Regions from separate parts of the Streptomyces sp. NPDC059852 genome, predicted to be linked through region 3. Evidence: riboswitches for the same ligand, from Rfam matches in the RefSeq annotation. Region 3 holds a riboswitch; each other region holds the start of a gene.
The links. Region 3 has a riboswitch for cyclic di-AMP ahead of ACFV46_RS02860 (NlpC/P60 family protein). Riboswitches for the same ligand answer to the same signal wherever they lie in the genome.

Region 1: another riboswitch for cyclic di-AMP. It lies ahead of ACFV46_RS14760 (peptidoglycan DD-metalloendopeptidase family protein); the one in region 3 lies ahead of ACFV46_RS02860 (NlpC/P60 family protein).
Region 2: another riboswitch for cyclic di-AMP. It lies ahead of ACFV46_RS31865 (M23 family metallopeptidase); the one in region 3 lies ahead of ACFV46_RS02860 (NlpC/P60 family protein).
Region 4: another riboswitch for cyclic di-AMP. It lies ahead of ACFV46_RS08520 (C40 family peptidase); the one in region 3 lies ahead of ACFV46_RS02860 (NlpC/P60 family protein).

What each region holds. Positions count from the first base shown of each region.
Region 1 is NZ_JBHWJK010000009.1:193,533-200,927, forward strand. Features, by position in the region: gene ispG (flavodoxin-dependent (E)-4-hydroxy-3-methylbut-2-enyl-diphosphate synthase) at 1-516, shown strand, start outside; gene dxs (1-deoxy-D-xylulose-5-phosphate synthase) at 548-2,503, shown strand; gene ACFV46_RS14740 (aspartate aminotransferase family protein) at 2,500-3,885, shown strand; gene ACFV46_RS14745 (helix-turn-helix domain-containing protein) at 3,960-4,592, shown strand; gene ACFV46_RS14750 (DUF6126 family protein) at 4,589-4,711, shown strand; gene ACFV46_RS14755 (tyrosine-protein phosphatase) at 4,727-5,524, opposite strand; cyclic di-AMP (ydaO/yuaA leader) riboswitch at 5,990-6,183, shown strand; gene ACFV46_RS14760 (peptidoglycan DD-metalloendopeptidase family protein) at 6,188-7,093, shown strand; gene ACFV46_RS14765 (SGNH/GDSL hydrolase family protein) at 7,386-7,395, shown strand, end outside.
Region 2 is NZ_JBHWJK010000038.1:39,122-46,516, forward strand. Features, by position in the region: gene ACFV46_RS31855 (dihydrofolate reductase family protein) at 1-416, shown strand, start outside; tRNA gene ACFV46_RS31860 (tRNA-Met) at 504-577, shown strand; cyclic di-AMP (ydaO/yuaA leader) riboswitch at 891-1,048, shown strand; gene ACFV46_RS31865 (M23 family metallopeptidase) at 1,060-2,076, shown strand; gene ACFV46_RS31870 (aldo/keto reductase) at 2,225-3,169, shown strand; gene ACFV46_RS31875 (PrsW family intramembrane metalloprotease) at 3,174-4,511, opposite strand; gene trmB (tRNA (guanosine(46)-N7)-methyltransferase TrmB) at 4,645-5,496, opposite strand; gene lhgO (L-2-hydroxyglutarate oxidase) at 5,585-6,793, opposite strand; gene ACFV46_RS31890 (MFS transporter) at 6,883-7,395, opposite strand, start outside.
Region 3 is NZ_JBHWJK010000002.1:116,224-123,618, reverse strand. Features, by position in the region: gene ACFV46_RS02870 (hypothetical protein) at 1-107, shown strand, start outside; gene ACFV46_RS02865 (tellurite resistance/C4-dicarboxylate transporter family protein) at 85-1,089, opposite strand; gene ACFV46_RS02860 (NlpC/P60 family protein) at 1,285-2,439, opposite strand; cyclic di-AMP (ydaO/yuaA leader) riboswitch at 2,447-2,607, opposite strand; gene pcrA (DNA helicase PcrA) at 2,950-5,433, shown strand; gene ACFV46_RS02850 (M23 family metallopeptidase) at 5,510-7,063, opposite strand; gene ACFV46_RS02845 (esterase/lipase family protein) at 7,334-7,395, opposite strand, start outside.
Region 4 is NZ_JBHWJK010000005.1:114,555-121,949, reverse strand. Features, by position in the region: gene ACFV46_RS08535 (MFS transporter) at 1-250, shown strand, start outside; gene tgmA (putative ATP-grasp-modified RiPP) at 401-592, shown strand; gene tgmB (ATP-grasp ribosomal peptide maturase) at 608-1,567, shown strand; gene ACFV46_RS08520 (C40 family peptidase) at 1,670-3,274, opposite strand; cyclic di-AMP (ydaO/yuaA leader) riboswitch at 3,283-3,453, opposite strand; gene paaA (1,2-phenylacetyl-CoA epoxidase subunit PaaA) at 3,722-4,699, shown strand; gene paaB (1,2-phenylacetyl-CoA epoxidase subunit PaaB) at 4,696-4,989, shown strand; gene paaC (1,2-phenylacetyl-CoA epoxidase subunit PaaC) at 5,000-5,827, shown strand; gene paaD (1,2-phenylacetyl-CoA epoxidase subunit PaaD) at 5,821-6,330, shown strand; gene paaE (1,2-phenylacetyl-CoA epoxidase subunit PaaE) at 6,330-7,395, shown strand, end outside.

The sequences.
Region 1 (7,395 bases), on a different contig from region 3:
GCCGGCCCCGCCTTCCAGGGCACCATCAAGTCCGCGGTCGCCTTCGGCGCGCTCCTCTCCCAGGGCATCGGCGACACCATCCGGGTGTCGTTGAGCGCTCCGCCCGCGGAGGAGGTCAAGGTCGGCATCCAGATCCTGCAGTCGCTCGGGCTGCGGGAACGGCGGCTGGAGATCGTCTCCTGCCCGTCCTGCGGCCGGGCGCAGGTGGACGTCTACAAGCTGGCCGAGGAGGTCACCGCGGGCCTGGACGGCATGGAGGTGCCGCTGCGGGTGGCGGTCATGGGGTGTGTCGTCAACGGCCCCGGCGAGGCCCGCGAGGCCGACCTGGGCGTCGCCTCCGGCAACGGCAAGGGCCAGATCTTCGTCAAGGGCGAGGTCATCAAGACCGTCCCCGAGTCGAAGATCGTCGAGACCCTCATCGAGGAGGCGATGAAGATCGCCGAGCAGATGGAACAGGACGGGGCCGCATCGGGCGTCCCCACCGGCACGGGGAAACCGGCAGTGACGGTGAGTTGAAGCACGGCACGGACCGAGAGGGGGCCCGAGCATGACGATTCTGGAGAGCATCCGGGGACCACGTGACCTGAAGGCGCTGTCCGAGGCGGAACTCGGTGAACTGTCCGACGAGATCAGGGAGTTCCTGGTGCACGCGGTCGCCAGGACCGGCGGGCACCTCGGGCCCAACCTGGGGGTGGTGGAGCTGTCCGTCGCGCTCCACCGGGTCTTCGAGTCGCCGGTCGACCGCATCGTCTGGGACACCGGCCATCAGAGCTATGTGCACAAGCTGCTGACGGGGCGTCAGGACTTCTCCAAGCTGCGGGGCAAGGGGGGCCTGTCGGGCTACCCCTCCCGCGAGGAGTCCGAGCACGACATCGTGGAGAACAGCCACGCCTCCACCGCCCTCGGCTGGGCCGACGGGCTCGCCAAGGCCCGCCAGGTGCAGCGGGAGAAGGGGCACGTCGTCGCGGTCATCGGCGACGGGGCGCTGACCGGCGGCATGGCCTGGGAGGCGCTGAACAACATCGCGGCCGCCAAGGACCGGCCGCTGATCATCGTCGTCAACGACAACGAGCGCTCGTACGCCCCGACCATCGGCGGCCTCGCCAACCACCTGGCGACCCTGCGCACCACCGACAGCTACGAGAAGATCCTGGCCTGGGGCAAGGACGTCCTGCTGCGCACCCCGCTGGTCGGCCACACGGTCTACGAGTCCCTGCACGGCGCGAAGAAGGGCTTCAAGGACGCCTTCGCACCCCAGGGCATGTTCGAGGACCTGGGACTGAAGTACGTCGGCCCCATCGACGGGCACGACATCGGGGCCGTCGAGTCGGCGCTGCGGCGCGCCAAGCGCTTCCACGGCCCGGTGCTGGTGCACTGCCTCACGGAGAAGGGGCGCGGCTACGAACCCGCCCTCGCCCACGAGGAGGACCACTTCCACACCGTCGGCGTGATGGACCCGCTGACCTGCGAACCGCTCGCGCCGTCGGGCGGGCCGTCCTGGACGTCGGTGTTCGGCGACGAGATCGTACGGATCGGCGAGGAGCGCGAGGACGTCGTCGCGATCACGGCGGCCATGCTGCACCCGGTCGGCCTCGGCAGGTTCGCGGAGCGGTTCCCGGACCGGGTCTGGGACGTCGGGATCGCCGAGCAGCACGCGGCCGTCTCGGCGGCCGGCCTCGCCACGGGCGGACTGCACCCGGTCGTCGCCGTCTACGCCACCTTCCTCAACCGCGCCTTCGACCAGCTGCTGATGGACGTCGCGCTGCACCGCTGCGGGGTGACCTTCGTCCTGGACCGGGCCGGTGTCACCGGCGTCGACGGCCCCTCGCACAACGGCATGTGGGACATGTCGATCCTCCAGGTCGTCCCCGGCCTGAGGATCGCCGCGCCCCGGGACGCCGACCAGCTGAGGGCGCAGCTGCGGGAGGCCGTGGCCGTGGACGACGCCCCGACGCTGGTGCGCTTCCCGAAGGAGTCGGTCGGACCCTCGATCCCGGCCGTCGACCGGGTGGGCGGGCTCGACGTCCTGCACCGCGGCGGACCGGACCAGGACGTCCTCCTCGTCGCCGTCGGTGTGATGGCCCCCGTGTGCCTCCAGGCCGCCGAACTGCTCGAGGCGCGCGGCATCGGCTGCACCGTCGTCGACCCCCGCTGGGTCAAGCCCGTCGACCCGGCGCTCGCGCCGCTGGCCGCCCAGCACCGGCTGGTGGCCGTGGTCGAGGACAACAGCCGCTCGGCCGGGGTGGGCGGTGCCGTGGCGCTCGCGCTCGGCGACGCCGACGTGGACGTGCCGGTGCGGCGGTTCGGCATCCCGGAGCAGTTCCTCGCGCACGCCAAGCGGGGTGAGGTGCTGGCCGACATCGGCCTCACGCCCGTCGAGGTCGCCGGCCGGATCAGCGCGAGCCTCGCCCTGAAGGAGGCCGCGGGCGGTTCGTCCGACCCGTCCGACGGCGGCCGTCCCGCAGGCCGCCCCGTCGCGTCAGTCAAGGAGAAGGCTGAATGACCACCGAGTTCGACCTCGGCAGACTCCTCGCCGAGCGCGGAGCCGAGCGCTACGAGCTGCACACCCGGTACCTCAACCACCAGCTCCCGCGCATGCTGCACACCATCGGCTTCGACAAGGTGTACGAGCGTGCCGAGGGCGCCTACTTCTGGGACGCCGACGGCGACGACTACCTCGACATGCTCGCCGGGTTCGGGGTGATGGGCCTGGGCCGCCATCACCCCGTCGTCCGCAAGGCGCTGCACGACGTGCTGGACGCCCAGCTCGCCGACCTCACCCGCTTCGACTGCCAGCCGCTGCCCGGGCTGCTGGCGGAGAAGCTGCTCGCCCACAGCCCCCACCTGGACCGGGTGTTCTTCGGCAACAGCGGCACGGAGGCGGTGGAGACCGCGCTGAAGTTCGCGCGGTTCGTCACCGGCCGCCCCAGGGTGCTGTACTGCGACCACGCCTTCCACGGGCTGACCACCGGCTCCCTGTCCGTCAACGGCGAGTCCGCCTTCCGGGACGGCTTCGCGCCGCTGCTGCCCGACACGGCCGTCCCGCTCGGCGACCTCGACGCCCTGGCGCGGGAGCTGGGGAAGGGCGACGTGGCCGCGCTGATCGTCGAACCGATCCAGGGCAAGGGCGTGCACGAGGCCCCGCCCGGCTATCTGCGGGCCGCCCAGGAGCTGCTGCACCGGCACAAGGCGCTGCTCATCGCGGACGAGGTGCAGACCGGCCTCGGCCGCACCGGTGACTTCTACGCCTACCAGCACGAGGAGGGCGTCGAACCGGACCTGGTGTGCGTCGCCAAGGCGCTGTCCGGCGGCTATGTGCCGGTCGGCGCCACGATCGGCAAGGACTGGATCTTCAAGAAGGTCTACTCGTCCATGGACCGGGTGCTCGTCCACTCGGCGAGCTTCGGCTCCAACGCGCAGGCCATGGCGGCCGGGCTGGCTGTGCTGTCCGTCATGGAGGACGAGCAGATCGTCGCGGGCGTCCGGGCCACCGGCGAGCTGCTGAAGTCGAGGCTGGCCGCCCTCACCGACAAGTACGAACTGCTCGCCGACGTGCGCGGACGCGGCCTGATGATCGGCATCGAGTTCGGCCGCCCCGACTCGCTCAGACTGCGCAGCCGCTGGACGATGCTCCAGACCGCGCGCAAGGGCCTGTTCGCCCAGATGGTGGTCGTGCCGCTGCTGCGCCGGCACCGCATCCTCACCCAGGTCTCCGGGGACCACCTGGAGGTCATCAAGCTGATCCCGCCGCTGATCATCGGCGAACGCGAGGTGGACCGGTTCGTCGACGCCTTCACGGACGTCATGGACGACGCCCACAGCGGCGGAGGTCTCATGTGGGACTTCGGCAAGACGCTGATCAAGCAGGCGGTCGCCAACAGGTGAGTGCGGCTCCGCACCGGCTTTGCCTCTGAGGCAATAAATTTGCCCCGGAGGCAAGCCTGCGGCTGAATGGGAGCATGAGCTCTCCCGAGAACCCGCCCGGTGACGGGGCGGCCGGGCCGGCCGAGTCCCTGCCGGCCGTCGCGCCGCAACTGCGGGCCCTGCGCCGCCGGGCGGCCCTCACCCTGGAGGGCGCCGCCCGCGCCGCCGGGCTGTCGGCCGCCCATCTCTCCCGGCTGGAGACCGGCCAGCGGCAGCCGTCGCTGCCGATGCTGCTGGCACTCGCCCGCGTCTACGGTACGACGGTCGGCGAGCTGCTCGGCGAGAGGGTCCCGGACCGGGATGCCGTCGTACGCGCCGCCGACATGGAACCCACCGCCGCCGGCGGCTGGACGTACTGGCAGGCCGGAGTCTCCGGCCGCGGGATGCAGGCCCTCCGCGTCCATGTGCCGTACGGCTCGCAGGGAGACATCGTGCGCGTGCACCCCGGCGAGGAGTGGCTCCACGTCCTCAAGGGACGGCTGCGGCTGCGCCTCGGGGACACCACGCACCGGCTCGCCCCCGGGGACAGCGCGCACTTCGACTCGCTGACCCCGCACCGGCTCGCCGCCGAGGACGACGGCGGTGTCGAGCTCCTGTTCGTCCACACCCTGTTGCAGAGCCCCACGGCCACCCTGTGCCTGGGCCCCACCCCTGGAGTGACGCCATGACCGACATGGAGGAGAAGTTCCCCCGCGCCCTGTGGGTGCGCCTCATCATCTACATCGCGGTGGGGCACGTCTTCGCCGCCTTCATCTACTTCCTCTTCGAGGCCGGCGGCGGGAAGTAGGCGCGCCCCGCGCCCTCAGTCGAGCAGCCGCCCCCGCAGACGCTCCCGCGCCTCGGGGGTGAGCCGCAGGCCCTGCTCCAGGTAGGTGTCGACGTCGCCCCAGGTCTCGTCGATCGTGTCGAAGGCGGCCTGCAGATACTCCGCGCGCGCGTCGAAGAGGGGGCTCAGCAGCTCCATGACCTCCGGCGAGTAGGCCGAGGGGGCGTCGCTGCCGCGCCGCACCTTGTAGCGGCGGTGCTTCTCGTTGGACTTCAGGTAGTCGGCGACGATCGCCTCCCGCTCGACGCCGACGGCGAGCAGGGTCACCGCGATCGACAGGCCGGCGCGGTCCTTGCCGGCCGCGCAGTGCATCAGCGCCGGAACGCTGTCCTCCACCAGGGAGCGCAGCACCTGGGCGTGCTCACCGGTGCGCTCCGTGACGATGGAGCGGTAGGAGGCGATCATCCGGGCCGCGCCCTTGCCGTCCGCCAGGATCTCCCGCAGCTGGTCGAGATCGCCGTCGCGGACCATCTTCCAGAACTCCGCGCCGTCCGCCGGGTCGGACAGCGGCAGGTTCACATTGCGGACGCCCGGCAGCTCGACGTCCGGGCCCTCCAGCCTCTGGTCCGCCGCGTTGCGGAAGTCGAAGATCGTGTGCAGTCCCAGCGAGCCGAGGAAGGCGGCGTCCTCGGCGGTGGCGTGGGCGAGGTGGCCGCTGCGGAACAGCACGCCGTGCCGCACCCGTCGTCCGTCCACGGTGGGCAGGCCGCCCACGTCGCGGAAGTTGCGCACACCGGCCAGCTCGGGCTCGGTCGACGGGATCTGCTGCGTCACGGGGGCTCCTCCCGGTCGGCCCCGCCGGCGCGGCTCGGCGGTGAGGCCGGCGAGGTGCGCCTCCGACGATACGACATGGCTGTCTGCGCCAATCACTTGTCCACAGGCGACAGCTCGGGAGTAATAGCCTGAAACGGACGAAGTAGTCGTATGTCGGTATTGCCCATGCCGGAAAATCGCCCGCGTCACATCTGGGCTTTCTGTCCGAATTGATGCCTTCACTCCAACTCGCTCCGTAATAAGGAAAGCTGGAGCAGCGTCACGTGAGGAGCGTCATACCGGTGACGGTGCGTCGCCCGTCATGTTCACGTAATCGGCCTTCCTTTCATGGGGATTCGAGGATGGCGGCCCCTTCGAAATGCACGCAGGGTGACCGGTGAATCCCGTAAGGGATCAAGCCGAACGCATTCGGGCGGAACCCCTCACTTGTTCCCATGCGTCCTTCTCGCTTACGTTCGCCACCAATCCGGACGGACGCCGAATCCTGCCGCCGACCGGAATCCGCGCACACTCACCCGTACACGGCAGGAGCGGGGGACCCACAGGTACGTCGCCTGTTCCGGTCCCGGAACAGGCTCGGGGTCAAGTCGCGTCCCGACGCGGCCGGGCATCTCCAGCCCGCACCCGACAGCTCACCTCGCAGGCGCCGGAGAGGAATTCGCCATGCCCGCGAAGGGTAAGCATCGCCGTCCCAAGTCCCTGCGTCTCACCCGCACGATCGCCGTCGCCGGAACCGGTGGCGCCGCTCTCGCGCTGCCGCTGATCGGGGCCACCGGCGCCCACGCCGCGACCGGCCAGTCCGCCCCGGACAAGACGGTCCAGTCCGTCCAGGCCGCCGCCGAGAAGGCCCCGGCGCAGAAGACCTCCACCCAGACGCGCACCTACGAGGTGAAGCGCGGCGACTACCTGGCGAAGATCGCCGACGAGCAGGACGTCCGCGGCGGCTGGAAGAAGCTGTACGCCGACAACCGCCAGGCCGTCGGCGCCGACCCGTCGCTCATCCACCCGGGTCTGAAGCTCTCGATCGGCAAGAAGGCCGCGACCGCCGCGCCCAAGGCGTCGGCTCCGTCCACCGCGCCGTCCAAGCCGTCCGCGAAGCCCGCCGCGCCGAAGAAGGCCGCGACGGCCGCCCAGAGCGCGGACGCGACGAGCACCGTCAACGGCTTCACCGCCCCGGTGTCCACCGCCGCCGTCGGCACCTCGTACAAGGTGGCGGGCAGCATGTGGTCCAGCGGCTACCACACCGGCGTGGACTTCTCCGCCGCCACCGGCACCCCCCTGAAGGCGGTCGGCGCCGGCACCGTCGTCTCCGCCGGCTGGGGCGGCGCCTACGGCAACCAGGTCGTCATCCGGCTCGCCGACGGCTACTACGCCCAGTACGCCCACCTGTCCTCGCTGTCCGTCTCCAGCGGCCAGACGGTGACCGCGGGCCAGCAGATCGGCCTCTCCGGCGCGACCGGCAACGTCACCGGCCCGCACCTGCACTTCGAGATCCGCACGACGCCCGACTACGGCTCGGACGTGGACCCGGTGGCCTACCTCCGCTCCAAGGGCGTCGCCATCGGCTGACCGCCCCACCGCACGGCGCGCACCTCCCTGACACGCATGCGCACCACCTGCCTGACACGCAGCCGAAGGCCGGACCCTGATCCCCGGGTCCGGCCTTCGGTGTGTCCTGAGCTCCACGCGCGGCGTTTCGGCGGTCAACGCCCCCGCGAGGAGCGGTATTCCGGGTTTGGTGAAGGCTTTGGCAGTGGCTTATCTCACCGCTCGTCAACCCTTTCCTACGGTCGCGTAGGTCACATCGGAAGGTGAATCATGTCCCGACGTGGCAGACGATTCGAAGAGTGACAGCAGAAGAGTGATCGGGT
Region 2 (7,395 bases), on a different contig from region 3:
GCGACCTGGCCGCCGAGTGCCCGCCCTCGCCCACCGCGTTCAGCGTCGGCGCGGTCGTGGTCGCCGCGGACGGCACCGAGTTGGCGCGGGGCCACTCCCGGGAGGCCGGCGACCCCGTCGTGCACGCCGAGGAGGCGGCCCTCGCCAAGATCGCGCCCGGCGACCCGAGGCTGGCCGGCGCCACGGTCTACAGCAGCCTGGAGCCCTGCACGCACCGCGCCTCCCGGCCGACGCCCTGCGCCCGGCTGATCCTGGCGGCCGGGGTGCGCCGGGTGGTGACGGCCTGGCGCGAGCCGGACACCTTCGTGACGGACGCCGACGGCAGCGGGATGCTCGCCGCCGCGGGCGTGGACGTCCTGGTGCTGCCCGAGTACGCGGCCCGGGCGGCGGCCCCCAACGCCCACCTGGCGCCCTGACACCCGCCCGGCGAGGCCCGCGCGACCGGGGCCTGCGGAAAGGCGTGTGCGGCGGGCCCCGGTGATGGCGTACTATGGACACATCGACGCGGGGTGGAGCAGCTCGGTAGCTCGCTGGGCTCATAACCCAGAGGTCGCAGGTTCAAATCCTGTCCCCGCTACTGAAGGCTCAGGGCCGGAACTCATCAGTTCCGGCCCTGAGTGTTTTCCGGCCCCCGTCAGGCTCGCGGGACGCCTTCACCGGTTCTCACGGTACGTGATCGCGCGAACCCCCTCCGCATAACAACTGACACACTGTCAGCAATCGTGAGGGTGTCTCGTGGGCGTCAACTCGCCCGATTTGGACCGCTCATGGCCCGTAAGTCCCGGCGGAAATCGTTAATGATCAAGGGGAACGGCTTGGAATCCGTACCCCGCGTCTATTAACGTTCGATAACGCAGCGCGGTCGTCCCAGCCGTCACAAGAGGCGGCTCCGTGCGCACGCGCCGAATCCTGCCAAGGAACCGGGGAACCACCACCTTGGGGTGAATCGCGCGGATACCACCGTGACATCACGGTACGTATACGCGCGTAGGAGACCTTCCTGCTCCGAACCCGTCAGCTAACCCGGTAGGCGAGAAGGAAGGAAAGGAGTACGCCCACGTGGCGTCGAACCGTCCTGCCCCGCATGCCTCGTTCGTACCCGGTCAGCGCACCGCCGACACCTTCGGCTACGACCGCACCGACGACGGCCCCTTCGAGGAGTGGAACCCCACCGCGGACTCCCTCCGTCCCGTCCGAGGCAGGCACCGCGTCTCCAAGCAGCGCGGCGGGGGACTCGCCCGCAGCTCCACGGTTCTCGGCGTCGGCGTCATAGCGGCCGTCGGCGCGGGCGGCATGGCCACCGCGCAGAGCGGCAAGCCGCCGGTCGCCATCACCCTGCCCGACCTGCCCCTGATCTCCGGCGACGACTCCGCCGCGGACGACACCGCCACCGCCCTCAGCACCATGGGCGAGACCGGCCAGGAGACCCCGCAGAGCGGCTCCGACGCCGGTGAGGCGCTGCGCAGCCGGATCATCGCCCAGGCCGAGTTCCAGCAGGACCAGGTCGACAGCAAGGCCGCCGAGGCCGCCGTCGCCGCCGCCGAGAAGGAGGTCGCCGAGGCGGCCGCCAAGGCGGAGAAGGAGGCCAAGGAGAAGGCCGCCGAGGCGAAGGCCGCCGCCGAGGAGGAGGCCCGCAAGAAGGCCGAGGCCGAGCGCCTCGCCGAGCTGGCCAAGCAGTACACGCTGCCGACCTCCTCGTACACCCTGACCTCCACCTTCGGTGAGGCCGGCGCCTACTGGTCGTCCGGGCACCACACGGGCCTCGACTTCGCCGCGCCGACCGGCACCCTGATCAAGGCCGTCCACTCCGGCACGATCACCTTCGCCGGCTGGGACGGCTCCTACGGCTACAAGACCGAGCTGACCCTGGACGACGGCACCGAGATCTGGTTCGCCCACCAGTCCTCGATCAGCGTCAGCGTCGGCCAGAAGGTCAACACCGGTGACGTCATCGGCCGTGTCGGCGCCACGGGCAACGTGACCGGCGCCCATCTGCACCTCGAGGTGCACCCCGACGGCAGCGCGAGCGGCATCGACCCGCTGGCCTGGCTGCGCGGCAAGGGCCTCACCCCCTGAGCACCCTCCCCACCTGATCCCCGGCGGTCCTGACGACGACCCCCCGACGTCAGGGCTGCCGGTCCTCGGTGCGCCGGCCCGCCCCCTTCACAGGGAATTCATCCCGGGAGCGGAATCGGCGGTACCGCCACCGTCGTTGTTCCCTTGCATGACCGCACTGCGCACACTCGGCTCCTCCGACCTCGAGGTCTCCCCGCTCTGCCTCGGCGGCAACGTCTTCGGGTGGACCGCCGACGAGGCCCACTCCTTCGCCGTCCTCGACGCCTACACGGCGGCCGGCGGCAACTTCCTCGACACGGCCGACTCGTACTCGGCGTGGGTCGAGGGCAACGCGGGCGGCGAGTCGGAGACCGTCATCGGCAACTGGCTCAAGGCACGCGGCAACCGGGACGACGTCGTGATCGCCACCAAGGTCAGCCAGCACCCCGACTTCCAGGGCCTGAACGCGGCCACCATCAAGGCCGCCGCCGACGCCTCGCTGCGCCGCCTCGGCACCGACCGCATCGACCTCTACTACACGCACTTCGACAAGCCCGAGGTGCCGGTCGAGGAGATCGTCGGCGCCCTGGACGAGCTGGTGAAGGCCGGCAAGGTCCGGCACATCGCCGCGTCCAACATCTCCGCCGAGCGGCTGGCGGCCTCCCTCGCCTTCTCCGACCGCGAGGGCCTGGCCCGGTACGTGGCGCTCCAGCCCCACTACAACCTGGTCTCCCGGGACACCTACGAGGGCGCCCTCCAGGACCTCGCCGAACGGGAGAACCTCGCCGCGGTGCCGTACTACGCGCTCGCGGCGGGCTTCCTCACCGGCAAGTACCGTCCCGGCGCGGCCGTGGACAGCCCGCGTGCGCAGGGCGCCGGGCGGCACGCGGAGACCGAGCGGGGGCGGCGGGTGCTGGCCGCGCTGGACGAGGCGGCCGCCGCGCACGGCGTGCCGGTCGCCACGGTGGCCCTGGCCTGGCTGGCGTCCCGCCCGACGGTCGTCGCCCCCATCGCCTCCGCCCGCACCCCGGAACAGCTGCCGGCCCTGCTCGGAGTGGCCGAGCTGACCCTGACGGACGACGAGCTGCGCCGGCTCACGGAGGCGTCCGCCTGAGCCGTCAGACCTGGTACGGGTTCCAGGCCGGGGCCGCCGGTGCACCGGGGGCGTGCCCGTGCGGGGCGTACGGCTGCGGCCACCAGGCGCCCGGCACCTGGGGCGGCGCGTACGCGAGGACCGGCCGGCTCTTCGCGGCGAGCGCGTGCTCCAGGGCCGGGCGGGCCCACGCGCGGCGTCGCCACAGCTCGTTCAGCAACTCGCCCTCGCGGACCACGTAGTCGGCGCCGGCCCGGCCCCGGCGGCCCCGGCGCCTCAGGAACGCCAGCGAGGTGGCGTACGCCTCGTACTGGGCGACCGCCCGGGCCGCGGGGCGTCCCGCGTGGCGGCGGGCGTACTGCCGGGCCACCCGGCGGTCCCGCATCGAGCCCAGCGCGAACGGCTCGGCCGGGGACAGCCATCCGGCCACGGCGTAGGCCGGCAGCTCCTCGCGCACGGTCCGCAGCTCGCGGTACCGCGTCCACAGCACCAGCCAGACCAGCAGCCCGAACGCGGGCACCATGAACGCCGCGTACACGGCGAAGAACCCGAAGTCGCCGAACGTCGACGAGCCGTTCCACAGGGCGTGCATGCCCATCGCCAGCAGCAGCCCGGACAGCGGCAGCAGCACGCGGCGCACCCGCTGGCGCTCCCCGGACAGCGCGGCGGCGCCGAAGCCGATGCCGGTGAGCACGGTGAACAGGGGGTGCGCGAAGGGCGACATGACGACGCGGACGAAGAAGGTCGCCGCGGTCACCGACGCGATGCCGCTGTCGCCGGACAGCTGGTCGGTGCCGAAGGCGGTGCCGAGGTAGAGGACGTTCTCGGTGAAGGCGAACCCGGTGGCGGTGACCCCGGCGATCACCACACCGTCCAGGAGCCCGCTGAAGTCGCGGCGGCGGAAGAGGAAGAGCAGCAGGACGGCCGCCGCCTTCGCCGTCTCCTCCACGACGGGCGCTATGACCGTCGCGCCCAGGGTGTCCGCGTGGGACGGGTCGGCGGTCGCGGTCGCTATCCAGCGGGTGGCGAAACTGTTCGCCACGATGGCTATGAGCGCCGCCGCGCAGGCGCCCCAGGCGAAGGAGAACACCAGGTTGCGCCAGGGGCCCGGCTCGACCCGGTCCAGCCAGCGGAAGGACGCGACGAGCAGCGGGACCGGCAGGACCGCGAGACCGAGCCCGACCAGGAAGCCCTCCGTGCCGGTCTGCTCGCGCACCAGGGCCAGGATGACCAGCCCGGACAGGGCCAGCAGGGTGCTGAGCCCGGCGTAGGGGACCCAGCGCCGCTGCCACCAGTGCGCGTGCCGCAGCACGCCGCCGGCGGGGGCGGGGGGACGCGTCGGGTACGGAGGGCAGTCGGCCACGGCATCGACCCTAACGAGACGGGGGCGCCGCCCGCAGCGGCGCGGGGGTGCCGGGGCGCCGGTGAGGGGCTGCTGTCGGTGGGGCTGCGGGTGTTCTCGTGCTGTTCCCGGAGGTGCTGCCGGCCCGCTGCTCCTACCGCTGTACGCGGCGGAAGAGCAGGTCGTTCACCACATGACCCTTGTCCAGTCCCTGGCCCTCGAAACGGGTCAGCGGCCGGTGCTCGGGACGCGGCGCGAAACCGCCGTCGGGCCGTGTGTTCTCGAAGTCCGGGTGGGCCGTCAGCACCTCGAGCATCTGCTCGGCGTACGGCTCCCAGTCGGTGGCGCAGTGCACCAGCGCGCCGGGCTTCAGCCGGGTCGCGGCCAGGTCCAGGAACGCGGGCTGGATGAGGCGCCGCTTGTGGTGCCGCTTCTTCGGCCAGGGGTCCGGGAAGTAGACGCGCAGCCCGTCGAGCGAGTCCGGCGCGAGCATCTCGCGCAGCAGGATGATGGCGTCGCCGTTGCCGACGCGGATGTTGCGCAGGCCGTGGTGCTCGGCGAGGTTGAGCAGGTTCCCCTGGCCGGGGGTGTGCACGTCGACGGCGAGGATGTTGCTTTCCGGGTCGGCGGCGGCCATCTGCGCGGTCGCCTCGCCCATGCCGAACCCGATCTCCAGCACGACCGGGCGGTCGTTCCCGAAGAGTTCGGGCAGGTCGATGACGCGCTGCCCGTCGATGTCGAGGCCCCACTTCGGCCACAGCCGCTGCAACGCGTCCGCCTGCCCGGCGGTGACCCGGCTGCGCCGGGGCTGGAAGCTGCGGATCCGCCGCTCGAAGTGCGATCCGGCCGGGTCGGCCTTGGGCCCGTCGGGGAACCGCGGCTCCCCCTTGGTCCGGGTGTGCCGGACGGGGACACCGGGGGTGTGGGCGCCCGGCTCGCCGGGGGCGCCGGCGGAGGCGGGGGCACCGGGCGGTGCGGCTTCGGGGGCGTTGCGGGAATCAGACACAGTGCGTCGATTTTACGTGCTCGGCGGCGCCGGTCCCCCGGGCCGTGGGCCCGGCTCCGGGGCAGCGGCCTTCTCCGTCGCGGCCCGCTCAGGCGGTCGCCAGCGCCGCCAGCGCCCGGCGGGCCACCTCGCGTCCGATGGGCAGGGAGGCCGTCGCCGCCGGGCTCGGCGCGTTCAGGACATGGACCGCGCGCGGGCCCTCCCGGATCAGGAAGTCGTCGACCAGCGAGCCGTCCCGCAGGACCGCCTGGGCCCGGACCCCGGCCGCCGCCGGCACCAGGTCGCCAGGCTCCACGGCGGGCAGCAGCCGGCGCACCGCGTCCGTGAACGCCGCCTTGGACAGCGACCGGTGCAGCTCACCCGCCCCGTACCGCCAGTGCCGCCGGGCCATGCGCCACGCGCCGGGCCACGCCAGGGTCGTGCCGACCTCCCGGGGCCGTACGACGCCCCAGCGGTAGCCCTCGCGGGCCAGCGCGGGGACGGCGTTCGGCCCGATGTGCACGCTGTCGTCGATGCCGCGCGTCAGGTGCACGCCGAGGAACGGGAACGCCGGGTCCGGCACCGGGTACACCAGGCCGCGCACCAGCTCGGGCCGCTGCAGCGTGTAGTACTCGCCCCGGAACGGCACGATCCGCGCCTCCGGGTCGTCCCCGGTCAGCCGGGCCACCTCGTCGCAGTGCAGCCCCGCGCAGTTCACCAGGACGCGGCCGCGTACGACGTCCCCGCGCGCGGTGCGCACGGCCACCCCCCGCGAGGGCCTGCGGTCCACGCGCTCGACGCGGGCGCCGTAGCGGATCTCGGCGCCGGACGCCTCCGCCAGCCGGCGGGCCACCCCGGCGAAGTCGCAGACGCCGGTCGTCGGCACATGGAGGGCGGCCAGGCCCCGCACCTCGGGCTCGTGCTCCGCGATCTGCGCGGCGCCCAGCTCGCGCACCGCGATGCCGTTCTCCCGGCCGCGCTGGGCCAGGGCGTGCAGCCGGGGCAGCTCCTCGCGCCCGGTGGCGACGATCAGCTTGCCGGTCACCGCGTGCGCGACGCCGTACTCCGCGCAGAACTTGACCATCTCGGCGGCGCCCCCGACCGCGTACCGGGCCTTGAGGGAGCCGGGGCGGTAGTAGACGCCGCTGTGGATCACCCCGCTGTTGCGTCCCGTCTGGTGGCGGGCCGGGCCGGGCTCCTTCTCCAGCACGGTCACCCGGGTGCCCGGTGCGGCACGCGTGACCGCGTACGCCGTGGCCAGCCCGACGATGCCGCCGCCGACCACGAGCACGTCACAGTCCAGAGCGAGCGCCCGCACCCGCACCACCTCCCGGTTCCGATGATGCCCTGCCCCACCGACAGCGCGGTCGAACCCGGGAGGCGCGCCCCGTGGGTGCCATGGGCCGCTCAGGCGGGGGTCATCAGCAGCGGGCGGGCCCGCTCCCGCAGCTCGACCACCCTCGGCTCGTCGCCGTACGGCTCCAGGCGGTGCAGCAGGTCCTTCACGTACTCGGTGGTGCGCGCGGACGATATCCGCCCGGCGACCTCCACCGCCCGCACGCCCTGCTCGCACGCCGCGTCGAGGTTCCCCGACTCCAGCTCGGCGACCGCCGACACGACGAGCCGCAGCCCGTGCGAGCGCACGAACTCCTCCGTCGGCTTCGACAGGGCCTGCTCGGTGAACCTGCGCACCTGGCGGGGCGCCTTCAGGTCCCGGTAGCACTCGGCGGCGTCCGCGCAGAAGCGGTCATAGGAGTAGAAGCCGAGCCAGGACGGGTCGTGGTCGCCCTCCCGGGAGCGCTCCAGCCAGCCCTCGGCCGCCTTGAGGGCGGCGCCGGCCGCCTGCGCGTCGCCCGCCCGCGCGTGGGCGCGGGCCTCGACCAGGCGGAAGAAGCTCATGGTGCGGGCCGTGGCGAGGCC
Region 3 (7,395 bases):
GACTCGTCTACGTGAAGCGGGACGAGGAGAAGGTGGACGCGAAGCTGTTCGGCCTGGTGGGTCTGCTGACCCTGGCCAACGTCTTCATCGCCGTGCTCTGGACGTGACACCGGCCCGGGGACCGGCCGCGAGGTGGTGGCGTACGGCGCCCGCGGCGACCGCCAGCCACACCGCCACCGCGATCCACAGCAGGACCTCGCCGGCGACCTCCAGCCACGGGACGTCCAGGGTGGAGGAGACCGAGAGCGTCGCCGCCGCCGACATGCCCAGCGGGAAGACGGTCGACCAGCGGCGCACGTCGTAACGCGTCCTCGGCCGGGCGATCTCGGCGACCAGCAGGACGACGTACCAGGCCAGGTCCAGGGCGACGAGGGCGTAGGTCACCGTGCGCAGCGCGTCGAAGTCGTCGTCGTTCCACAGGAACGGGACGGGCCCGTCGGCCGCGAGGAGCCGGGCGCCGGCCAGCGCCGAGATGGCGAGCGCGCCGCCCGCCACCCAGTGGTCGCCGTGCCCCCGGACGACCTCCCGGCGGTCGAAGCGGGTCAGGGCCACGGCGTACAGGAGCAGGCCGAGCCAGAACAGCACCAGGGCCGCGTGCGCGAGCCAGGCCGCCTCCGCCGTGGCGGCCAGCGTGGCCGCGAGGACGGCCAGCCCCTGCGTGGCCACGCAGCCGAGGAAGACGGACCCGGGCATCCCCGGCCGCCAGTGGCGTACGACGACGTACAGCAGGCCCGGCCAGAGCACGAAGGCGAGGGCCAGCAGCGCCTCGGCGAGAGTCTGCCGGCCGGCCGCGGCGAAGCGGGTGCCCAGGACCGCGGTCGCGGCGACGGCGCAGAGCGAGGCCGGGGTGACCGCCGCCCTCACCCACGCGGACCGGTGCCACAGGAGCCGGGCGACGAAGTCGCAGGCGAGCGCGAGCCAGGCGACACACGCCAGGACGAGGGCGATCCGGGACAGGATCGTGTGGCCCGTCTGGTGCAGGGCCACCGAGAGGATGCCGGTGGCCATGACCGAGGCCCCGGCGGCGGGGGGACGGCGCGCCCACCGGACGGGCAGGGGGGACGCGGACGCGGGTGTGGCGGCGGGCATGGGCCGATGCTAAGGAGCACGGCACCGGCGTGCGGGTGGAGGCGCGCGCGGGGGGTGGGTGAATCGACGGCCCGTCCGGCGAGTGAACGCCTCGGCGAGTTCGGCGACGGGCTCCTCGTGGAGGAGGTGCACCGTCCCGCGTCGCTGTCGCCGTCCACCCTCAGGCCGGTGGGGTCCGTCCGTTCCCGCCGTTCGTCACGCCGGGCGGACCACGCTGTGGATCGCCGACTCGCCGTCGTAGTAGATCGACTCCTCGCGGACGTACGCGCCGGGCTTCGGCGCGTGGATCATCATGCCGTTGCCGATGTAGAGGCCCACGTGCGTGACGTCGTCGTAGAAGAAGACCAGGTCGCCGGGCTGGGCACTGGACACGGGGACCGTCGTGCCCGCCTCGACCTGGTCGTAGGTGACGCGCGGGATGTCGACGCCGGCGGCCTTCCAGGCGGCCTGGGTGAGGCCGGAGCAGTCGTAGGAGTCGGGGCCGGTGGCGCCCCAGACGTACGGCTTGCCGATCTGGGTGCGGGCGAAGGTCAGCGCCTTCTCGGCCTTCGTGGCGTACGACCCGTCCGGGGCGGTGCCGCCCTGCTCCTGCCCGCCCTGTTCCTGCCGCTGTGCGGCCGCCTCGCGCTCGCGCTCGGCCTCCGCCTTCTGCTGCCGGGCCAGCTCCTCGGCCTTGCGGTCGGCCTCTTCCTGCTTGCGCTTCTCGATCGCGGCGAGGCGGGCCTTCTCCTGCGCGGTCAGCTCGGAGAGCAGTTGACGCGCGTCCGCGAGCTTCTTCTGGACGGTCGCCTTGGCGGTCCGCAGGTTCTTCTGCGACGCGGTGAGCGTCTCGAGGCTCCGCGTGGCCTCCTGCCGCTTCTTCATCGTCGCGGACTGCTCGGTGAAGTACTCGTCCACGGACTGCTTCTGACGTCCCGTCATACGGTTCATCAGCTGGGACTGGTCGAAGTAGTCCTGGGGGGTGTCCGCGAGGAGGAACGTCGTGGTGTCCGGGGCGGCGGCGCCCGTGCGGTACTGGGCGGCGGCGTTGCGGCCCAGCTCCTCGCGCGCGTCGTTGAGCTTCTGCGTGCGCCGCGCGACGTCGTCGAGGAGGGTGTCGACGCGCTTGCGCTGCTTGGTCGTCTTCTCCTTGGCCGCGTTGTACTTCTCGGTGGCGGACTCCGCCTGGCGGTAGAGGTCGTCGACCTTCTTCTCGACCTCTTCGAGGCTCGGGCGGTCGTCGGCGGACGGGCTCGCCTGGGCCGTCTGGGACAGCAGGGCCACGGAGGTGAGGGCCGCGGTGGCCAGCGCGGGGGTCCGTATGCCTGCCACGCGCGTGCCGGAGGGACGCGACTTGCGGTGCGACGCCAAGGGAGGCGACTCCTTCCACGCTCCGCCTGCCGAGTTAGCTGTCGGGTTCGGGCGGGTGGTTCGGAAGGGTTGCCCTACGGCCGCTCCCAGGACGGGAGGTCGGGCCGATTCACCCCAAGTTCGGTGGGTCCCCGGCTCCGGACGCACCGGACTCGGCGGAGGCCGTGCGGCCCGGCGTCGTTCGCCGGTGGGGGTCGTACGGCCTGCCCGGCACGGTAGCCAACTGGTGTGGCCGCTGTGAAGGTTGATGTGCGATATGCCCGATACATTTTCGTGACCTTCGGTCAGGGGAGCGGGTGGAGGGGGAGCGGGCGGGTGACTGATGCCGTTCCGGTGCGGTTGGTGTTGTCTGTCCTTTTCAGGCAAGGATCACGCGCTTCATCCGACCGGTGTGTGACGTGATGGGGTGACTTCGTACGGTGACCGGGCGGTCGGGGTGCCGGACCGGGCGGTGTGATGTTCTCGAGGCGGCGGCCGGTTGTCGGTGGGGCCGCCTAGACTCGGAGAGCGATGAGCAGCCTCTTTGACGACAGCTTCCTGGCGGACCTCCAGGCCCCACGGGCCCACGGGGAAGAGCCCCCGCCACCGCCCGAGGACGATCACACTCCGGAGTCGCTTCCGGACGATCTGTTCGGCGGGAAGTTCGACGTGCCCCCGGACCGCGACGCCTACTACCGCGACGGCGCCCCGCGCCCGGCCCTCGACGCCGCCGCGCTGCTGGAGGGGCTCAACGAGAACCAGCGTGCGGCCGTCGTCCACTCCGGCACCCCGCTGCTCATCGTGGCCGGAGCCGGATCCGGCAAGACGCGTGTCCTCACGCACCGCATCGCCTACCTGCTCGGCGAGCGGAACGTGCACCCCGGCCAGATCCTGGCGATCACCTTCACCAACAAGGCCGCCGGCGAGATGAAGGAGCGCGTCGAGCAGCTCGTCGGACCGCGCGCGAACGCGATGTGGGTGATGACCTTCCACAGCGCCTGCGTCCGCATCCTGCGCCGCGAGAGCAAGAAGCTCGGGTTCACCTCGTCGTTCTCGATCTACGACGCCGCCGACAGCAAGCGCCTGATGGCGCTCGTGTGCCGGGACCTCGACCTCGACCCGAAGCGGTTCCCGCCCAAGTCGTTCAGCGCCAAGATCAGCAACCTGAAGAACGAGCTGATCGACGAGGAGGACTTCGCCGCCCAGGCCACCGACGGCTTCGAGAAGACCCTCGCCCAGGCGTACGCGCTCTACCAGTCGCGGCTGCGGGAGGCCAACGCCCTCGACTTCGACGACCTGATCATGACGACGGTCAATCTGCTGCGCGCCTTCCCCGACGTCGCGGAGCACTACCGCCGCCGGTTCCGGCATGTGCTGGTGGACGAGTACCAGGACACCAACCACGCGCAGTACGCCCTGGTCCGCGAGCTGGTCGGCACCTCCGAGCACCCCGTAGACGTACCGCCCGAGGCCGAGGTCCCGCCCGCCGAGCTGTGCGTGGTGGGTGACGCCGACCAGTCGATCTACGCCTTCCGGGGCGCCACCATCCGCAACATCCTCCAGTTCGAGGAGGACTACCCGGACGCGACGACGATCCTGCTGGAGCAGAACTACCGCTCCACGCAGACCATCCTCAGCGCCGCCAACGCCGTCATCGAGCGCAACGAGTCCCGCCGGCCCAAGAACCTGTGGACCAACGCGGGCGCCGGCGCGCGCATCACCGGCTACGTCGCGGACACCGAGCACGACGAGGCGCAGTTCGTCGCCGACGAGATAGACCGTCTGACCGACGCCGGGGAGGCGAAGGCCGGCGACGTGGCCGTCTTCTACCGGACGAACGCCCAGTCCCGTGTCTTCGAGGAAGTCTTCATCCGCGTCGGGCTGCCCTACAAGGTCGTCGGCGGTGTGCGCTTCTACGAGCGCAAGGAGGTCCGGGACGTCCTGGCCTACCTGCGGGTCCTGGCCAACCCCGAGGACTCCGTCCCGCTGCGCCGCATCCTGAACGTCCCCAAGCGCGGCATCGGCGAGCGCGCCGAGGCCATGATCGACGCCCTGTCGCAGCGGGAGAAGATCAGCTTCCCGCAGGCCCTGCGGCGCGTCGACGAGGCGTACGGTATGGCCGCGCGGTCGACGAACGCCGTGAAGCGGTTCAACGCGCTGATGGAGGAGCTCCGCACGATCGTCGAGTCCGGCGCGGGCCCCGCGACGGTCCTGGAGGCCGTGCTGGAACGGACCGGCTACCTCGCCGAGTTGCAGTCCTCCACCGACCCGCAGGACGAGACCCGCATCGAGAACCTCCAGGAACTCGCGGCTGTCGCCCTGGAGTTCGAGCAGGAGGCGGCCGAGGGCGAGGAGTCCGGCGGGCTCGCCGCCTTCCTGGAGCGGGTCGCGCTCGTCGCCGACTCCGACCAGATCCCGGACGAGGAGGAGGACGGCTCCGGGGTCATCACCCTGATGACCCTCCACACCGCCAAGGGCCTGGAGTTCCCGGTCGTCTTCCTCACCGGCATGGAGGACGGCGTCTTCCCGCACATGCGCGCCCTCGGCCAGGCCAAGGAGCTGGAGGAGGAGCGGCGGCTCGCGTACGTCGGCATCACGCGTGCGCGGGAGCGGCTGTACCTGACGCGCTCGGCGATGCGCAGCGCCTGGGGGCAGCCGTCGTACAACCCACCCTCCCGGTTCCTGGAGGAGATCCCGCCCGCGCACGTGGACTGGAAGCGCAAGGGCGGGAGTTCGCCCCTGTCGTCCGGTCCCGCCTCCGGTGTGGCGGCGTCGCTGTCCTCGTCCCGTTCGCGCTCCTCGGCGTCGGGCGCGTCCGGCTTCGCCACGCGGCGCACCTCGGAGAAGCCGATCCCGCAGCTGGCGGTCGGGGACCGGGTCACCCACGACCAGTTCGGCCTCGGCACCGTGATGGCCGTGAAGGGCACGGGCGCGAACGCCGAGGCGACGATCGACTTCGGCGACACCAAGCCGAAGCGGCTGTTGCTGCGGTACGCGCCGGTGGAGAAGCTCTAGGGGGTGTCTTGGAAGACGGCCCCCGTAGCCGGAAGGCGCGGGGGCCGTGTCTGCTTCTGCTTCGCCGAGCGGGCGGCTACGTGGGGTCCAGGCCGTGGCTGCGCAGCCAGGACAGGGGGTCTATCGCCGAACCCCCGCCGGGCCGGACCTCGAAGTGCAGGTGCGGGCCCGTGGAGTTGCCCGAGTTGCCGGAGTACGCGATCGGGTCGCCGGCCTTGACGGTCGTACCGGAGGCGACGCGGTAGGTGGAGAGGTGGCAGTACCACGTCTCCGTACCGTCCTTCGCGGTCACGATCATCATGTTGCCGTAGGCGCTGTTCCACTGCGTGCGGACGGTGCCGTCGGTCGCGGCCAGCACCGTGGTGCCGTACGAGACCGGGAAGTCGATGCCCGAGTGGACCGACATCCAGTTGATGCCGGCCTGGCCGAAGTAGGCGCTGAGGCCGTGCTGCGCGACGGGGATCGCGAACTTCGGGCGCAGCCGCTCCTTGCGGGCCGCCTCCTCGGCGGCCTTCCGCTTCTCGGCCGCCTGCTGGGCCTTGAGGTCGATGCGCTCCTGCGTCCGGCTGGCGCGGTCGGCGAAGTCGTCGGCGCCGGCGGAGAGGCTCTCGAGCTGGCTGTCCAGCTTGTTGTTCGCCGCGGACGGCTTCACCGCGTCGCCCTCGGCGGCCAGCGTGGTGGGTTCCTTCTCGTCGGTGAAGTCACCGACGGACGCGGCGGCGATGCCCGCCACACCCATCACACACGCCGACGGCACGGCGATCGTCAGCAGCGCCGAGCGCTTGGGAGGCGTACGGCGGCGGGAGCGCGCCCCGCCGCGGGAGGCGGCACGCGGCGCGGGGGCCGGAGTGATCTCCTCCTGGTCGTCCAGAAGCGGTTCGACGACGGGGAGTTGGCCTGTCGAGGCCGGGTCGGAGGCGTCCTGGACCGGCTCGTCGTAGCCGGTCTCGTTCTCGTACGCCGCCGGGTCCTGGTACGTGGCCTGCTCGTCGTAGGCGGCCGGGTCGTAGGACGCGTGCTCGACCGGCTCGAAGTGCGCGGTCGTCTGCTGGTCGAAGGATTCTGCTGCCGGCTCGTACGCGTCGGCGGCCGGAGCGGCGCCGCCGTCGGAGTTCCACTGGGTGGCGTCGTACGCGCCGGTGTCATAGGTCTGCGTGCCCCACTCCCACTGCTGCGTGGGGTCGGCCGGGGCGGCGCCGGACGGGTCGGGCTGGAGCCACGCGTGCGCGTCCCACTGCCCGGACGCGTCATGGCCGTTGGCCTGCTGCGGGACGAAGTCGAGACGCTCGTGCTCGGCGGTCCAGGCGCCGGTGTCGTACGCGCCGGTGCCGTACGCGGTGTGCTGCTGATCGCCCGCGTAGGTGTCGTACTGCGTGGAGTGGGTACCGGTGGACCACTGCGTGGCGTCGTAGGCGCCCGTGCCGTCACCGGGGAGGCTGCCGAAGAGAGGATCCGCGTCGAACGTCGTGGTCGCGTGGCCGGCGGCATAGCCGGTGGCGTCGTAGGTGCCGTACGCGCTCGCGTCACCGTAGGGGGCTTCCTGAGCGCCGTACGACGCGTAGTGCGCCGAGGCGGCATCGGAGGCCGAGACCGGGGAGGTCATGGTCCCCGACGGGTGACGATCGTTCACCAACTTCTCTCTCGCCTCGACAACAGGGGCTGCCAGAGCAGTGCGGCGACTGTACCCGGCGGTACGCGGGCGCGACAATCTTCGGCAGGTTTTAGGCGCGCAGGAAACGGGCATTCGGCCGTGTTTTGGCGGTCAGTGGGCGCGACTTTGGCCTTGTGTTCGAAGGGTGTTCGAGGCTGAGTGGGTGTTCCGGGGGCCGTTGGGCGGTCCCGGGACGGCTGGGGCGGACGCCGCCGTTCCACGCAGCGTGACCGGCCGGCGCCGGACCGCTCACGCCACCGTCAGACCACCGGCCTCCCGGGGCGTCCCCGCGTCCGTGTGGGCGGTGTCCA
Region 4 (7,395 bases), on a different contig from region 3:
CAACAACGAGGCCGACAAACAGATACCGGCCTTCCTGTCCCAGGCCACCCCGCTGGAGCGCCTGCGCTTCCAGCGCACCGGGCAGCTCCCGGCGCCGTTCGCCGACGAGATCCTCACCGCAGGGGTCTCCGCCGCCTTCGTCACGGCCGCGATCTTCACCGCGATCGCCGCGGTCATCGCCCTGATCGTGATCCAGGTGCGCCCCTCGGACCTCGAACGCCTCCAGGGCGGCGGCGTGCCCCCGGCATAGACCGCCCCGCGAAGGCCCTCAACAGGGCGTCCACATCTCCCCGTTGGATGTGACGACGTTCACCCCCATGTGGCAGCACGTAGTGAATGCATTACACAACAGGCGCGTAAGGGACGGTAGCGCAGGCATCACGCGACCGCGGAGGTTTCGATGCGACCTTTCACCCTGAACTACGCGTTCCCCAGAGGCGCCGCCCAGGCGCTGACGCCGTACCACTTCGACCCGGCCCGGCAGTTGAACATGCTGCCCGACGGGCGCCCGGCCGTCAGCGACCCGGACCTCCTGCTCGCCGCCGGCACGACGACGTCCACGGCCGGTTCCGCCACCCACTTCGACGACTGACGAACCGGCCGGCGCATGACGGTACTGATCCTCACGTCCGAGGAGGACGTGACCGCCGACATGGTGGTGAACGAACTGCACGCGACGGGGACGCCCGTGCTGCGGCTGGACCCCGCCGACCTGCCCGGCAAGGCCGTGCTGGCCGCGGACTACGCCCACGGTGACTTCGACGGGCATCTGTCGGTCAACGGGCACGTGCTGTCGATGGGGGGACTGCGCTCGATCTGGGTGCGCAGGCCCGGCGAGCCGGCCGCCCACGCGCCGGATCCGTCTCCCTGGCTGACCGCCGAGACCCGGCAGGCCCTGTACGGCATGCTGCACTCGGCCGCCGCCCGGTGGATGAACCATCCCCGCAACGCCGACCAGGCCCGGCTCAAGCCCTGGCAGCTGCGGCTCGGCCACCTCAGCGGATTCGCCGTGCCGCCCACGGTGTTCACGACGGCCCCGCGGCTGGCGCGGGCCTTCGTCGAGCAGCACAAGGAGGTCGTGGTGAAGTCGGCGTCCGGACCGCCGCCCGGTGAGCCGCCCCTGGCGCTGCCCACCACCCTGATCGGCCCCGACGCGGACTTCTCCGCCGTCGCGGCCGGGCCGGCCCTGCTTCAGCGGTACGTCCCCAAGCAGGCGGACATCCGGCTGACCTGCGTCGGCAGCAGGTTGTTCGCCGCGCGCAAGACCGCCGAGCCCGACCAGATCGACGGACGGTACGGCGACACCGGGCACCCCTGGGAGCCGGTCCCGGTGCCGGACCGCATCGGCAAGTCGGTGCACGAGTACGTCACGCTGGCCGGACTGGCGTACGCCGCCTTCGACTTCGCGGAGGACGAGGACGGCATCTGGTGGTTCCTGGAGTGCAACCAGGGGGGCCAGTTCGGCTTCGTCGAGCTGGAGACCGGGCAGCCGATCGCGGCCGCGATCGCCGACTGGCTGGCCCTGCAGCGCCGGCCCGACCGGCGCGGCCCGGAAGGCCGCCACTGACCTCTTCCACGACCGCCGAAGGCGTCCCCGACGGATCAGCCCCGCTCCGCCCCACCCGGTGGAGGCGGGGCGGTCGTCGTACGGCGCCGGGGTGACGCCGCCTCAGGCGGGGCGGATCGCGCTGTGGATCGCGGCCTCTCCGGCGTACTGGACGGACTCCTCGCGGATGACGGTGCCGGGGCCCGGGGCGTGGATCATCATGCCGTTGCCGGAGTAGATGCCGACGTGCCCCGCGTGGTACAGGACCAGGTCGCCGGGCTCCAGGTGGGTCAGGGCGACGCCCTGCCCGGCGGTGGCCTGCTCCTGGGCGGTACGGGGGAGCGCGATACCGGCGGCCTTCCAGGCGGCCTGGGTGAGTCCGGGGCCGTCGAAGGTGTTCGGTCCGGTCGTACCCCAGACACACGGCTTGCCGATCTGCGCCCGCGCGAACTCCAGCGCCCTCAGCGCCCGGCTGTCCTGCGGTGCCGGCATGGGCGCGGCAGGGGCCGGAGCGGCGGCGGGGTAGGCCCCGGTCGCGGCCGCCGCCGGGTAGCTCCCACTCTGCGTGACGGCCGGGAAGCCACCGGTCTGGTCGACCAGAGGGAAGCCGCCGGTCTGGTCGACCAGGGGGAAGCTCCCGGTCTGGTCGACCACGGGGAAGCTCCCGGTCTGGTCGACCATCGGGAAGCTGCCGGTCTGTGCGACGGCGGGAAAACTCCCTGTCTGGTCGACCATGGGGAAGCTCCCCGTCTGCCCGACGGCGGGGAAGCTCCCCGTCTGGACAGCCGGGGCGAACCCGGCGTCCGGCGCGGCGAACCCGGCGTCCGGCGCGGCGAGAGCCTGAGGGGCATTCAACTGCGCACCCGACACGAACGAGGCGTCCGCGGGAGCCGTCGTCCCCGGAGGAACCGTCGTCATGTCGGCAGGGCTCTGCGCCTCCAGGGCGTCCCACCGGCTCTGCGCCGCGGGCGGGAACGGCGCCGGGGCGGCCGCGGGGGCCTCCAGCGCCGGGGTGGTGCGCCCGGCGCGAGCGGTCAGCAGCTCGCGCGCCTGCGCCAGCTTGCGCTGGCTGCGCTCCTTGCCGGCGCGCAGCGTGGACCGCTGGTCCGCCTCCGGCTGCGCGGTGGCCGGGGCCGGCAGCGCGAGGGCGCCCCCGGACTCCAGGGCCGGCGTGGCAGCCGCGGGCAGCGCCGCGACAGGACCCGCGGTGAGCTCACCCACGGCCGCAGGGCGAGCGGTCCCGGCGGGCAACTCGGCGAGGGGCGCGCCCGATCCGGCGGGCAGCTCCAGGGCGGTGCGGCCGGATATCTCCCGTGCCCCGTCACCGCCCGACGGGCGTGCGGACCGGGCCGGGGCGGACCGCTCCGGTGCCCGGTCCTTCGGCAGCACGGCCGGAACCGTCGGGCCCAGCTTGGACCGGGCGACGTCGAACCACTGCCGGGCCACCTCGTCGAGCGCGGCCGAGCCCCGGCCGCCGTCACGCCCCGAGGCCGCCGGGGCGCCCGCACGATTGCGCGGTCCCGTCGACGAGGCGCGGGTGGCGTTGAAGGTCCCGGTGTCGGTCTCGGCCCGGTCGTACAGCGAGCTGACCCGCCGGCTGACCTCCTCGCGGCTCGGTCCCTCGTCCGCCTGGGCGGCACCGGCCGACTGGCCGAGGAGGGCCACCGAGGTGAGGGCTGCTGCCGAGGCGAGCGCGGAGTTGCGCATACCGGTGCGTTCCGGCGCCATGGGCGACGTGCTCCTTCCGTACTCCGCCTACCGAGTTAGCTGACGGGTTCGGGCGTTCGCGTCGGAAGGTGTGCCCTACGACCCGGCCCGTCACGGCCTCAGGTCGATTCACCCCATGGTTCGGTTGGGTCCCCGGCTCCGCGGCCCCGCAGGGCACGCCGACTCGGCGGAGGGCGCTCGTCCCGGCGGGGTTCGCCGGAGTTCAACGCGCGTCCTGAGCCAGTAACTTAGCCAACTTGTGTGCCTGCAGTGAAGATTGACGTGTGAAATGTCCGATACGTTTTTGTGACCTTCGACGCTGCCGGTCGCGGTGAGGCCGCACTGCGGCACGGCGCGCCCGCGCGACCACGGACGGTAGCCGCGCGGGCGCCCCGCAAAGGTCTTGCTCCGCTCGACGAAACACGCCACACTGGTACCGAACGAATGGTCGGTTGGGAAGCGGGAGCGATGACGACCTCACACTCCACCGAGGCGCCCCCACAAGGGCCGCTTGAGGGGCACTTCGACGCGACGATCGCGCGCGACCAGCGCATCGAGCCGCGGGACTGGATGCCGGACGGCTACCGCAACACACTGATCCGGCAGATCGCGCAGCACGCCCACTCCGAGATCATCGGCATGCAGCCGGAGGGGGAGTGGATCACCAAGGCGCCCTCGCTGCGCCGCAAGGCGATCCTCTTCGCGAAGGTGCAGGACGAGGCCGGTCACGGCCTGTACCTGTACTCGGCCGCCGAGACCCTGGGCGCCGACCGCGCCGATCTGACCGACCGGCTCATCGAGGGCCGCCAGAAGTACTCCTCGATCTTCAACTACCCCACGATGAGCTTCGCCGACGTCGGCGTGATCGGCTGGTTCGTGGACGGCGCCGCGATCTGCAACCAGGTGCCGCTGTGCCGCAGCTCCTACGGGCCGTACGCGCGCGCGATGGTGCGGATCTGCAAGGAGGAGTCGTTCCACCAGCGGCAGGGCTACGAGCTGCTGATGACGATGATGCGTGGCACCGAGGCCCAGCGGGAGATGGTCCAGGACGCCGTGAACCGCTGGTGGTGGCCCTCCCTGATGATGTTCGGCCCGCCCGACGACTCCTCGCCCAACTCCGCCCGCTCGATGGCCTGGAAGATCAAGCGGCACAGCAACGACGAGCTGCGCCAGCGCTTCGTCGACATGACGGTCCCGCAGGCCGAGAAGCTCGGCGTCACCCTGCCCGACCCCGAGCTGCGCTGGAACGCCGAGCGCGGCCGTCACGACTTCGGCACGCCCGACTGGGACGAGCTGATGCGGGTCATCAAGGGGGACGGCCCGTGCAACGCACAGCGGATGGAACGACGCAGGAGCGCCCATGAAGAGGGCGCCTGGGTGCGGGAGGCGGCCACCGCCCACGCGGCCAAGCAGGCCGCCCGCGCGGAGAAGGGAGCGGTGGCATGAGCACCGGAAAGCAGGACTGGCCGCTGTACGAGGTGTTCGTCCGGGGCAAGCGCGGGCTGAACCACGTCCACGTCGGCTCGCTGCACGCCGCCGACGACCGGATGGCCCTGACCCACGCCAGGGACCTCTACACCCGGCGCAACGAGGGCGTCAGCATCTGGGTCGTGCGCTCCGAGCACATCGCCGCCTCCACCCGCGACGAGAAGGACCCGTTCTTCGCGCCCAGCGCCGACAAGGTCTACCGCCACCCGACCTTCTACGACATCCCCGACGACGTCCCCCACATCTGAAGGAGAGGGCATGAGTGACGACCACGTCTATCTGACCCTCGCCGAGGGACACGAGGACGACACCCGCTGGGCCTACGGGACCGGCTTCGAGGACCCGCTGCACGGCGTGGACACGACCGTCCCGGACGACGTCGACGCCGCCGAGCTGGCCGCCCTGTGCGTCGCGCTCGGCGACGACGCGCTCGTCTCGGCGCAGCGCCTGGGGGAGTGGGTCACCCGCGCGCCCGAGCTGGAGGAGGAGGTCGCGCTCGCCAACATCGGCCTCGACCTGCTCGGCCAGGCCCGGCTGCTGTACTCCCGCGCCGGCCAGACCGACGGCACCGGACGCGACGAGGACGCGTACGCCTACTTCCGCGACGCCGCCGACTTCCGCAACGTCCGCCTCGCCGAACTGCCCAACGGCGACTTCGCGTTCAGCATCGTGCGGCTGCTGGTGCTGTCCAGCTGGCGGCTCGCGCAGTTCGAGCGGCTGGCGTCCCACCCCGACCCGGTGCTCTCGGCGATCGCCGCGAAGGGCGCCAAGGAGCTGCGCTACCACCGGCAGTACGCCGCCGAGTGGGCGGTCCGCCTGGGCGACGGCACCGAGGAGTCCCACCGCCGGATGCGCCGCGCGCAGGAACAGGTGGCGCCCTACCTGGGCGAGCTGTTCACCGCGTTCGACGTACGGCAGGAGGTCGTCGGTGACCTGAAACAGGTCACCGACGCGGCCGGACTGCCCATGCCCGTGTACCGCCCGCTGCCCGGCTGCGGACGCGAGGGCGAGCACACCGAGCACCTCGCCCCGCTCCTCGCCGAGCTGCAGGGCGTCGCCCGCGCGCACCCGGAGGCGACATGGTGACGACCCTGCTCGACGCCCGGCGCGCCCGGCACATCGCCGCCCAGGTGCCGGACCCCGAGCTGCCCATGCTCACCCTCGCCGACCTGGGCGTCCTGCGGGACGTCGAGACGACCGAGGACGGCACGGTCGTGGCGAGCCTGACCCCGACCTACTCGGGCTGCCCGGCGATGGCCGAGATGCGGGCGGACGTCGCGGCGCGCCTGCGGGCGGCGGGGTACCCGCGCGTGGAGATCCGCACCGTGCTCGACCCGCCGTGGAGCAGCGACTGGATCACCCCGGCCGGCCGCGCCAAGCTCGCCGAGCACGGCATCGCCCCGCCCGGCCCCGCGCCGCGCGGCGGCCCCGTCGCCCTCGTGCTGTCACCGACCCGGCACGCCGTGGCCTGCCCGCGCTGCGGCTCGGCGGACACCGAGGAGACCTCCCGGTTCGCCGCCACGTCCTGCAAGGCGCTGTGGCGCTGCCGCGCCTGCAAAGAGCCGTTCGAGTACGTCAAGGAGATCTGATGGAAGGCCTCAGGGAAGCACAGACGGCCGCCGCGCCCCGCCCGCGCGTCCGCCGCCGTCCGGCCTTCCACCGGCTGCGGGTCGCCTCCGTGCGGCCGCTGTGCTCGGACGCGGTCGCCGTCGGCTTCGACATCCCGGACGAGCTGGCCGAGGAGTTCGCGTTCGCCCCCGGGCAGTCGCTGACGCTGCGGCGCGAGATCGAGGGCCGCGACGAGCGGCGGTCGTACTCGATCTGCTCGCCCGTGGGCGCCCGGCCGCGCATCGGCGTCCGGGTCGTGCCCGGCGGGCTGTTCTCGTCCTGGCTGGTCCACGATGTGCGGCCCGGCGACGTCGTGGAGGTGATGGCCCCCACCGGCGCCTTCACCCCCGACCTGTCGACCCCCGGCCACCACGTGCTGATCGCGGCGGGCTCCGGCATCACCCCGATGGTGTCCATCGCCGAGTCCGTCCTGGCCGCCGACGAGCGCTCGAAGGTCACCCTCCTCTACGGCAACCGCCGCACCGACACGGTGATGTTCGCCGACGAGCTCGCCGACCTGAAGGACCTGTACCCGGCGCGCTTCCAGCTCGCCCACGTGCTCTCCCGCGAGCCCCGCGAGGCCGAGGTGCTGTCCGGCCGGATCGACGCCGAACGGCTCGGCACGCTCGTCGAGGCACTGGTCGACGTGGAGAGCGCCGACCACTGGTGGCTGTGCGGGCCCCACGGCATGGTGCGGGACGCGCAGCGGGTGCTGGCGGGCCTCGGTGTCCCGGACGACCGGGTCCACCAGGAGCTGTTCTACGCCGACGACGAGCCGGTGCGCGAGGCGCGGCACGTGGACGCCGGGCCGGAGGGGCCCGTCAGCCAGGTCACCATTACCCTCGACGGGCGCTCCACCACGGCGGCCCTGCCGCGGGACCGGACTCTGCTGGACGGCGCCCAGCTCACCCGGCCCGACCTGCCGTTCGCCTGCAAGGGCGGCGTCTGCGGCACCTGCCGGGCCCTCGTCACCGACGGCAAGGCGGACATGCGGCGCAACTTCGCGCTGGAGACGGCCGAGGTCGACGCCGGATACGTGTTGACCT